Regions from separate parts of the Serratia montpellierensis genome, predicted to be linked through region 1. Evidence: predicted binding sites of a transcription regulator. Region 1 holds the regulator's gene; the other holds the start of a gene.
What was found. Region 1 encodes CRP, which controls carbon source genes, mostly activating them, when cyclic AMP is high. Its sites were predicted from a motif close to ATGTGANNNNNNTCACAT; they were not measured.

Region 1 (4,976 bases):
TTTCTCCCGCGTTTATCAGCGCTACCTGCTGGGGCAGCTGAAACAAAACGCCACCCGCAAGCTGTTGCACTACCCGGACACCCTGCCGCTCAAACTGTCACAGCTGAACGGGTTGCGGCGCATCCGCGAATTCGACGACGCCATCACCTCGCGCATTCACGGCTTCAGCGACGCTACCGACTATTATCGCCGCTGCAGCGCCCTGCCGCTGTTGCCGGCTGTCCAGACGCCGCTGCTGATCATCCATGCGAAGGACGATCCCTTCATGACCCATGAGGTGATCCCCGACGTCGCCGGCCTGCCGCGCAATATTGAATATCAGCTGACCGAGTACGGCGGCCACGTCGGCTTCGTCGGTGGCACGCTGAAAAAACCGCACATGTGGCTGGAACATCGCATTCCGGCCTGGCTTTCCCCTTATCTGGACATCCCGACGTGATCATTCCCTGGCAAGAACTGGCAACCGACACCCTGAACAGCCTGATCGAATCCTTTGTACTGCGCGAAGGCACCGATTACGGCGAACACGAACGCTCGCTGGAACAGAAGGTGGAGGACGTGCGCCGCCAGCTGAAAAACGGCGAAGTGGTGCTGGTGTGGTCGGAACTGCACGAGAGCGTCAACATCATGCCGCGCGGTCAGTTCCGCGCCGGGCAGGAAGAAATTTAGTGGCGCACGGTTCTATGACTGACGGAAAAAATCAGGTAACAATGGGGCATTGCAAACTAGCGCGCGCCATTTTTTCCCTGAGATAGAGAGCGTCAACAAGAGCCACAATACCCCCCTGACGCCGGCGCATTCAACACGGAGTGACAACCACCATGTCTGCCAAACATCCCGTTATCGCGGTGACCGGTTCCAGCGGCGCCGGCACTACCACCACCAGCGTGGCGTTCCGTAAGATCTTCCAGCAGCTCAACATCCGCGCCGCCGAGCTGGAGGGCGACAGCTTCCATCGCTACACCCGGCCGGAAATGGACGCGGCGATCCGCAAAGCGCGCGATCTGGGCAGACACATCAGCTATTTCGGCCCCGAGGCCAACGACTTCGGTCTGCTGCAGCAGAGCTTTATCGACTACGGCAAGAACGGCACCGGGCGCTCGCGCAAGTATCTGCACACCTACGACGAAGCGGTGCCCTACAATCAGGTGCCGGGTACCTTCACCCCGTGGGAACCGCTGCCGGCGCCGACCGACGTGCTGTTCTACGAGGGGTTGCACGGCGGCGTGGTCACCGAGCACCATGACGTGGCCAACCACGTCGATCTGCTGGTCGGCGTGGTGCCGATCGTCAACCTGGAGTGGATACAGAAACTGATCCGCGATACCGGCGAGCGCGGCCACTCTCGCGAAGCGGTAATGGATTCAGTGGTGCGTTCGATGGAAGATTACATCAACTACATCACGCCGCAGTTCTCGCGCACCCACATCAACTTCCAGCGCGTGCCGACGGTGGACACCTCCAACCCGTTCGCCGCCAAGGCCATTCCCTCACTGGATGAAAGCTTCGTGGTGATCCACTTCCGCGGGCTGGATCAGATAGATTTCCCCTATTTGCTGGCGATGCTGCAGGGCTCGTTTATCTCGCATATCAATACGTTAGTGGTGCCGGGTGGCAAGATGGGGCTGGCGATGGAGCTGATCATGGCGCCGCTGGTGCAGCGGTTGCTGGAAGGCAAGAAGATCGAATAAATGCGTTGAGCGCGGCGCCGGGCCGCGCTCCGTTTCGATTACGCCGGTTGGCGGATCTCGAAGCTGTGGGTCACCGTGGCGGCCTTGTTGAGCATCAGCGCCACCGAGCAGTATTTCTCCGCTGACAGGTTCACCGCACGCTCGACGATCTTGTCGGTCAGGTCCTGGCCGGTAACGATGAAGTGCAGATTGATATGGGTGAACAGCCGCGGGGCTTCTTCGCGGCGCTCGGAGGTCAGCTTCACCTCGCAGTCGCGCACGTCGTTGCGCCCCTTTTGCAGGATGGATACCACGTCGATCGCGCTGCAGCCGCCCACCGACATCAGCACCATCTCCATCGGGCTGGGCGCTTTATCACCGGCGTTGCCGTCCATCAGCACCTGGTGGCCGGAGGCCGATTCACCCAAAAACGTTAACCCTTCCACCCACTTAACTCTTGCCTGCATTCTGGTCACTCCGGTTGATTTCTTAAAATCAGAGTACGCTTTCGCATAGAAACAGGCAACGTAACCTGATGCTAATCATGCTGAAGCGAGACAACACGAGACACCCGCCTTACTCTGTGCTACAAACAGAGCCGCAATAAATCTTTCCGGGACACTGTATTCAGGGAAACGCCCAGAGAAAGGCTCCTTTACCGGTATGTTAACAGAATGTAGCTTGCAGCGCTTACGGCAAGTTAATATGCTAGAGCGACAGCGTATTTTTATGACACGCCTCAAAACTTGCCGGTAGCCCTCGCTCATAACTGCGGCTACAGGTGGGTTTTACAGGGAACTCTGACCCCTGTGACACAAGGCAGCGATAACAACAGAGGATAACAGCGAATGGTTCTCGGCAAACCGCAAACAGACCCTACTCTCGAATGGTTCCTGTCTCATTGCCATATCCACAAATATCCATCGAAGAGTACGCTGATTCACCAAGGTGAAAAGGCCGAAACGCTTTACTACATCGTGAAAGGCTCCGTCGCGGTGCTGATCAAGGATGAAGAAGGTAAAGAGATGATTCTGTCCTACCTCAACCAGGGGGATTTCATCGGCGAGCTCGGATTGTTCGAAGAAGGCCAGGAGCGCAGCGCCTGGGTTCGCGCGAAAACCGCCTGTGAAGTGGCCGAAATTTCCTACAAGAAATTCCGCCAGCTGATCCAGGTGAACCCGGACATCCTGATGCGTCTGTCCGCCCAAATGGCGAGCCGCCTGCAGGTCACCTCCGAAAAAGTGGGCAACCTCGCCTTCCTGGACGTTACCGGCCGCATCGCGCAAACCCTGCTGAATCTGGCGAAACAACCCGACGCCATGACTCACCCGGACGGCATGCAGATCAAAATTACCCGCCAGGAGATCGGCCAGATCGTCGGCTGCTCGCGTGAAACCGTTGGCCGTATTCTGAAAATGCTGGAAGATCAAAACCTGATTTCCGCCCACGGCAAAACCATTGTCGTCTACGGCACCCGTTAATCCCTGAAGAAACGGCGCAATCTGCGCCGTTTTTTTGTCTGCTCTCTGCCATGTGGCGCCGCCTGATCTACCACCCGGAAATCAACTACGCACTGCGACAAACGCTGGTGTTGTGTCTGCCGGTGCTGTTCGGCCTGTTGATAGGCCAGTTACAGCTCGGCCTGATGTTCTCTCTGGTGCCCGCCTGCTGCAATATCGCCGGTCTGGACACGCCGCATAAGCGCTTCTTTAAACGGCTGATCGTCGGCGGTTCGCTGTTCGCCTTCAGCAGCGTGCTGCTGCAACAGGCACTGCTGTGGCACGTGCCGCTGCCGGCGCTGATGCTGGGCCTGGCGCTGCTGCTCGGCGTCACCGGTGAAATCAGCCCGCTGCACGCCCGGCTGTTGCCGGCGGCGCTGGTGGCCGCCATCTTCGCCCTCAGCACGACCGGTACGGTACCCATCTGGCAGGCGCCGCTGCTTTACGCGATCGGCACTGCCTGGTACGGCTTATTCACCTGGTTCTGGTTCAAGCTGTGGAAAGAACAGCCGATGCGCGAAACGCTGAGCCAACTCTACCTGGAACTGGCGGACTATTTCGAAGCCAAATACTCGCTGCTGACCCAGCACACCGATCCGCAAACCGCGCTGCCGCCGCTGCTGGTGCGCCAGCAAAAGGTGATGGATCTGATCAGCCTGTTGTACCAACAGCTTAATTTCCTGCCGCACGCCAACAACCTCGAGCAAAAACGCCTGCAGCGCGCCTTTCAGGTGGCGATGGACCTGCAGGAGCACATCACCGTCAGCCTGCACCTGCCGGAAGAGGTGCAAAAACTGGTGGAGCAGAGCCAGGCCGAAGCGATCATTCGCCGCAATGCTCAGGTGATCGCCGGCCGGCTGCGCGTGGTGGCGCACGATATTCTCTACCATCAACATTCGAAGCGCTTCTCCATGACCCATGAGCTGGCAGCGCTGGAAAAAATGGCGGCGCAGCATCCCGATAACCCGGTCGGCCAATTTTGTTACTACCACTTCAGCCGCATCGCCCGCCTGCTACGTACCCAGCATCCGCTGTACCGCCGCGACCTGATGCCCGGCCAGCACCGCCTGCCGTTTTGGCCGGCGCTGGTCAGCTACCTGTCGTTCAAATCCACCGCCCTGCGCAACGCCGCGCGGCTGGGCGTGACGCTGGCGGTCGGCAGCAGTCTGGGTGCGGTGTTCAACCTGCCGAAACCTTACTGGATCCTGCTCACCATCATGCTGGTGAGCCAAAACGGGTATAACGCTACCCGGGTGCGTATTCAGCACCGTGCGCTGGGCACGATTGCCGGGCTGCTGCTGGCGGCCGGGCTGTTGCAGCTGCAGTTGCCGGAAGGAGAAACGCTGAGCATCATGTTGGTGATCACGCTGCTGGCCTACCTGGTTTCGCGCAAGAACTACGGGCTGTCGGTGATTGGCTTTACGGTCACGGCGGTTTACACCCTGCAGCTGCTGGCGCTGAACGGCTCGCATTTTCTGGTACCGCGCCTGATCGATACGCTGATCGGCTGCGTACTGGCGTTCGGCGGCACCATTTGGCTATGGCCGCAGTGGCAAAGCGGGCTGCTGCGCAAGAATGCCCATCAGGCGCTGGAGAACGATCAAGCCGCGCTGCGGCTGATGCTGAAGCAACCGGAACCGGACGCCACTGCGCTGGCCTATACCCGCATGCAGGTCAACCAAGCGCACAACGCGCTGTTCACCTCGCTCAATCAGGCGATGCAGGAGCCGGGGTTCGCGTCGAACTATCTGGCGGACATGCGGCTGTGGGTCACTCACAGCCAGTTCATCGTCGAACACCTGAACGC
Region 2 (4,976 bases), on a different contig from region 1:
GGCGCCGATCAGGCGCGGCAGGCGCTGAGTGCCGCCGGAGCCCGGCAGCAGGCCCAGTTGCACTTCCGGCAGACCGAGCGCGGTTTTGTCATCCAATGAACAGACGCGGCCGTGGCAGGCCAGCGCCAATTCCAGGCCGCCGCCGAGGCAGGCGCCATGGATGGCGGCCACCACCGGCACCGGGAAGGCGGCGATCTGCGCCAGCGTGCTCTGCCCTTTTTTGGCCAGCGTTTCCGCCTCTTTGGCGCTGGTGCAGGCGGCAATCATAGTGATGTCGGCACCGGCGATAAACGAGTCCGGCTTGCCGGAAACGATCACCAGCCCTTCCAGCGCGGTATGCTGCTGCGCCCGGATTAGCACATCGTTCACCTGTTCGACGAACTCGGCCTTGAGCGTATTGACCTTGTCGCCCGGTACGTCGATGGTGATCACGCCGATGTTGTCGGGGCGAATCGTCAGCTGAAAGGCCGACGGTTTGGCACGCTGTTCGTGCAATGCGTTTTCGGCACTCATCATTCCACCTCCACGATCATCGCGGCCCCTAACCCGCCGGCGGCGCAGGCGGTGGTCAGGCCCAGCCCGCCACCGCGGCGTTTCAGCTCACGCAGCGTCTGGGTGATCATGCGCGCGCCGGTGGCGGCAAACGGGTGGCCATAGGCGATGGAACCGCCCAGGACGTTGAATTTTGCCATGTCCACCTCGCCGATCGCCTGGCTGCGGCCAAGCTTCTCGCGGGCGAACTCTTCGCTGGCGAACATCTTCAGGTTGGCCAGCGTTTGCGCGGCGAAGGCTTCATGCATGTCGATGAGCGTCAGATCGGCCAGACCGATGCCGGCGCGATCCAGCGCCAGCGGCGTAGCGTAGGAAGGCCCCAGCAGCATGTCTTCCCACACGTCGATGGCGGCGAAGGCAAAGCTGCGCAAATAGCCCAGCGGCTGCAGCCCCAGCTCTTTGGCGCGCGACTCGCTCATCATCAATACCGCCGCCGCGCCGTCGGTCAACGGCGTGCTGTTGGCCGCGGTGACGCTGCCGTGCTTGCGATCGAACGCCGGTTTCAGCTTGGCGTAGGACGCCAGGCTGGAGTCTTTGCGGATGTTGTTGTCTTCAGAAAGCTGTGCACGGTACGGTGGTACGTAGGCGGTCATCACCTCATCGCGCAGCCACCCCTCCTGCCAGGCCTTGGCCGCCAGCTCATGCGAACGGTGCGCCAGCGCATCCTGCGCTTCACGGGTGATGCCGTGGCTTTTCGCCATCTGTTCGGCGGTATCGCCCATGCGCAAGCCGGTGGAATACTCCGCCACCGCCGGTGGCACCGGCATCAGATCGCGGAATTTCAGCCGGCTGAACAGTTTGAGACGCTGCGACAGCGTACGCGCCTTGTTGACGTCCACCAGCGTGCGTGCCAGCGCCTTGCTGACGCCGATCGGCAAGACGGAAGACGAGTCCGCCCCGCCGGCGATGCCGACGCTGATGCTACCGGCCATGATGCTCTCCGCCACGTTGGCGATTGCCTGGAAGCTGGTGGCACAGGCGCGCGACACGCTGTAGGCGTCAGTATGGACGCTCATGCCGGTGCCGAGCACGATTTCACGCGCGATGTTCGGCGCCTCGGGCATTTGCACCACCTGGCCGAACACCAGCTGCTCGATAAGCTGCGGATCGATGCCGCTACGCGCCAACAGCTCGCTCACCGCCGTTTTCCCTAAATCCACCGCCGGAATGCCGTGATAGGCAGTCGCCTGTTTGGCAAAGGGGGTACGCAGTCCATTCACAATCGCAATGCGGTCACCATGACGGGTCACCAACGGCAGTGCCTTACTCATAAATGCTCCTGAAGAAAATAACGTCAGCGCAATGGGCAGAAAGAGGTCTGACCTGATGAGGTCATTGTTAACCAAACGGTTACATTTGGCAAACCGGCAGAGATCAAAACTGCGAGCAGGCGCACTTTCTATCGGGGGGCGACGTAGGGAAGGCAATCCCCGGCGCGCGGCAGGCGGCGCCGGGGGTAAAGCGGGGATTAACGCAGGCCGAGCTGGAAGATCAGGGTTTCCGCCTGGCAGGCGAAGGTGAAATCGGCCTCCAACTGCACGCCGCCGTCAACCGGTTTAATGCTACTGCTGATGTCACAAGGGTCGGATTCTACCGCGCGCGCCTTTTCGCTCAGTGCCGCCAGCATCGCTTCCGCATCTTGTTGATTGCTGAACACCTGGCTGTAGGACGCGGTGCAATCGGTGTTATCCATCACGGTGCCGACATCCACGCAGCAACACGCGGCGGTTTCCTGGGCGCTGCATTTATTAATTGCATCTGACATGATTGGTTCTCCTCAAGGGCCTCGGTTATCAGCCCAAATTGCCGTTTTACTCACCGGCACAAAGCCACAAAATTCTGCAGGTATTTTACGCTTCCGCGCCGGCAATCACTAGCACTTACTTTTACTGTGTGTTTTAAGTGATGGAAATCACAAATAAAAATGAGCGCCTGCTAAGGAATGGTAAGAATTTTGTTATTTACCGCTGGCTTTTTGTTAAGCAGATCTCTTTTTTGATATCAGGTTGGAAATATTTCAAAAACAAACTTGCAACATTTTCACAGGTCAGACCTATACTTCAGCCACTGGTCTGATTTGTCTGAATGATAACGGACCCTACAATCCCGCGCTCCTTGTTACCTTGCGTAACATAGTTTAAATAATAAACACATAATGAGGTTTTGGTCATGAGCCAGAAAAACCTATTGACTAAATCAGCTCTCGCAGCTGCAGTGGCAATTATTTCATCAAACGTGTCTGCCGCAGGATTCCAGCTGAATGAGTTCTCAGCAGCTGGTTTAGGACGTTCGTATTCTGGCGAAGGCGCCATGGCGGATACGGCGGCCTCCGCGAGCCGCAACCCGGCATTGTTGATGATGTACACCCGCCCGGAACTTTCCATCGGCGCGGTCTTTATCGACCCGGATGTAGACATCACCGGCAAATCCCCTTCCGGCGCCAGCCTGGATGCGAAAAATATCGCGCCAACCGCCTGGGTGCCGAACCTGCATTATGTTCACCCGATTAACGATCAGTTCGCCGTAGGCGGATCGGTCACCAGCAACTACGGTCTGGCGACCGAATTCAACGACGGCTACACCGCAGGCGCTTATGGCGGCAAAACCGATCTGGAAACCCTGAACCTGAATCTGAGCGGCGCTTACCGCCTGGATCAACACTTCAGCTTCGGTCTGGGCTTCGACGCCGTATACGCCAGAGCCAAACTGGAACGCTACGCCGGCGAATTGCCGAAGCTGCTTGCCGGTCAAGGCCTGCAAACCGGTCAATTAACGCCTCAGCAAGCCGGGATGATCGCTCAAATTCCTGGCGATACTCAGATTTCTCACCTGAAAGGCGATAAGTGGGGCTTCGGTTGGAATGCCGGCCTGCTGTACGAAGTGGACGAAAACAACCGTTACGGCTTCACCTACCGTTCTGAAGTGAAAATCAAGTTCGACGGCGACTACAAAAGCAGCCTGCCTGCACAGTACAACCCAATTACCCAGGCGCTGGGCGTTGGTCTGCCGTGGGGCACCAGCGGCAGCACCATCCCGGGCTCTCTGGATCTGAACCTGCCGGAAATGTGGGAACTGTCCGGCTACAACAAAGTGGCGCCGCAGTGGGCCATCCACTACAGCCTGGCGTACACCAGCTGGAGTCAGTTCCAGGAGCTGAGAGCCACCGGCAGCAACGGCCAGACCCTGTTCCAGAAGCATGAAGGCTTCCGCGATGCCTACCGCATTGCGCTGGGTACCACTTACTTCTACGACGACAACTGGACCTTCCGCGGCGGTGTCGCCTTCGATGACAGCCCGGTGCCGGCACAGAACCGCTCTATCTCCATTCCTGATCAGGACCGCTTCTGGGTCAGCGCAGGTACCTCTTACGCGTTCAACAAAGACGCGTCGGTCGACGTCGGTGTGTCCTACATGCACGGCCAGAAAGTCACCATCAACGAAGGCCCTTACACCTTCAACTCGGTGGGCAAGGCCTGGCTGTACGGTGCCAACTTCAACTACCGCTTCTAATCTCGCTTGAGAAAGAAGCCAAAGCGCCCCTCGGGGCGCTTTTTCTTTGCCTACCGTTTGCCACCGACATAAAAAAACCCGCCTGACGGCGGGTTTTCATTGGCATAACGCCTGTGATTACTGCGAGTCGATCTCGTCCAATTCCCCCTGAATCGCCTTGGCGTTCGGATTCTCTTCCGGCTTGAGCGAGCCGCCGTTGGCGATGAAATCGTGGCGCTGGAAGTAGGCCTCGCGCACCATGACATAAGGATCGGACGAGTTGCGCAGCAGGCCGTCGGAATCCAGCAGCTGAGCGCGGGTTTCGATACCCTCGACCACCCATTTGCCCGCCGACATCCAGAAGGTCAGGTAACTCAGCATCGGATACAGCGTATCCGCAAAGTCGCCGCCGTCTTCACGCAGGGTAAAGCTGCCGTAGCCCGGCAGCATCACGTACGGGCCGTAACCCACATCGTAATGCCCCAATGTGCTGCCGAAGCGATTCGGTTCTTCGCGCGCCAGTTTCGGGTTGGCCATGCCGGCCACGTCGATTAGGCCGCCCATCCCGAGCAGGGTGTTCAGGAAGAAACGGTTAAAGTGGATCATCCCGCGGTAAGGATCGCCCTTCAGGAAGGCGTTGACCATGCTGGCCGGCTCTTCCAGGTTGGAGGTGAAGTTGCTGATGCCGTTACGCGCCGGCATCGGCACGTAGTCGCGCCAGGCCACCGCGACCGGGCGCAGGATATAAGGATCCAGGACGTTGTAGTTGAAATCGAACATCGTCCGGTTAAATCCTTCCAGAGGATCGGAACGCCCTTGCGGATCATTGTCTGGCGCGCTGGCACAGCCCACCAGTAATACCGTTGCGAATGCCACCCCAGTCAGGCGAAAGTTCATATTTTTCTCCATAAAAACACGTTCGGTCTTATTTTTCA

Region 2: the regulator CRP is predicted to act here: its motif matches at 2,453-2,470, upstream of FUU19_RS18880 (YfcZ/YiiS family protein).

Annotation. Positions count from the first base shown of each region.
Region 1 is NZ_VOSN01000004.1:194,071-199,046, reverse strand. Features, by position in the region: gene FUU19_RS05070 (hydrolase) at 1-439, shown strand, start outside; gene FUU19_RS05065 (YheU family protein) at 436-669, shown strand; gene FUU19_RS05060 (phosphoribulokinase) at 822-1,691, shown strand; gene FUU19_RS05055 (OsmC family protein) at 1,730-2,137, opposite strand; gene crp (cAMP-activated global transcriptional regulator CRP) at 2,519-3,151, shown strand; gene FUU19_RS05045 (YccS/YhfK family putative transporter) at 3,202-4,976, shown strand, end outside.
Region 2 is NZ_VOSN01000018.1:108,797-113,772, reverse strand. Features, by position in the region: gene fadJ (fatty acid oxidation complex subunit alpha FadJ) at 1-513, opposite strand, end outside; gene fadI (acetyl-CoA C-acyltransferase FadI) at 513-1,823, opposite strand; gene FUU19_RS18880 (YfcZ/YiiS family protein) at 2,021-2,317, opposite strand; gene fadL (long-chain fatty acid transporter FadL) at 2,722-4,062, shown strand; gene mlaA (phospholipid-binding lipoprotein MlaA) at 4,180-4,938, opposite strand; gene ccmI (c-type cytochrome biogenesis protein CcmI) at 4,967-4,976, opposite strand, start outside.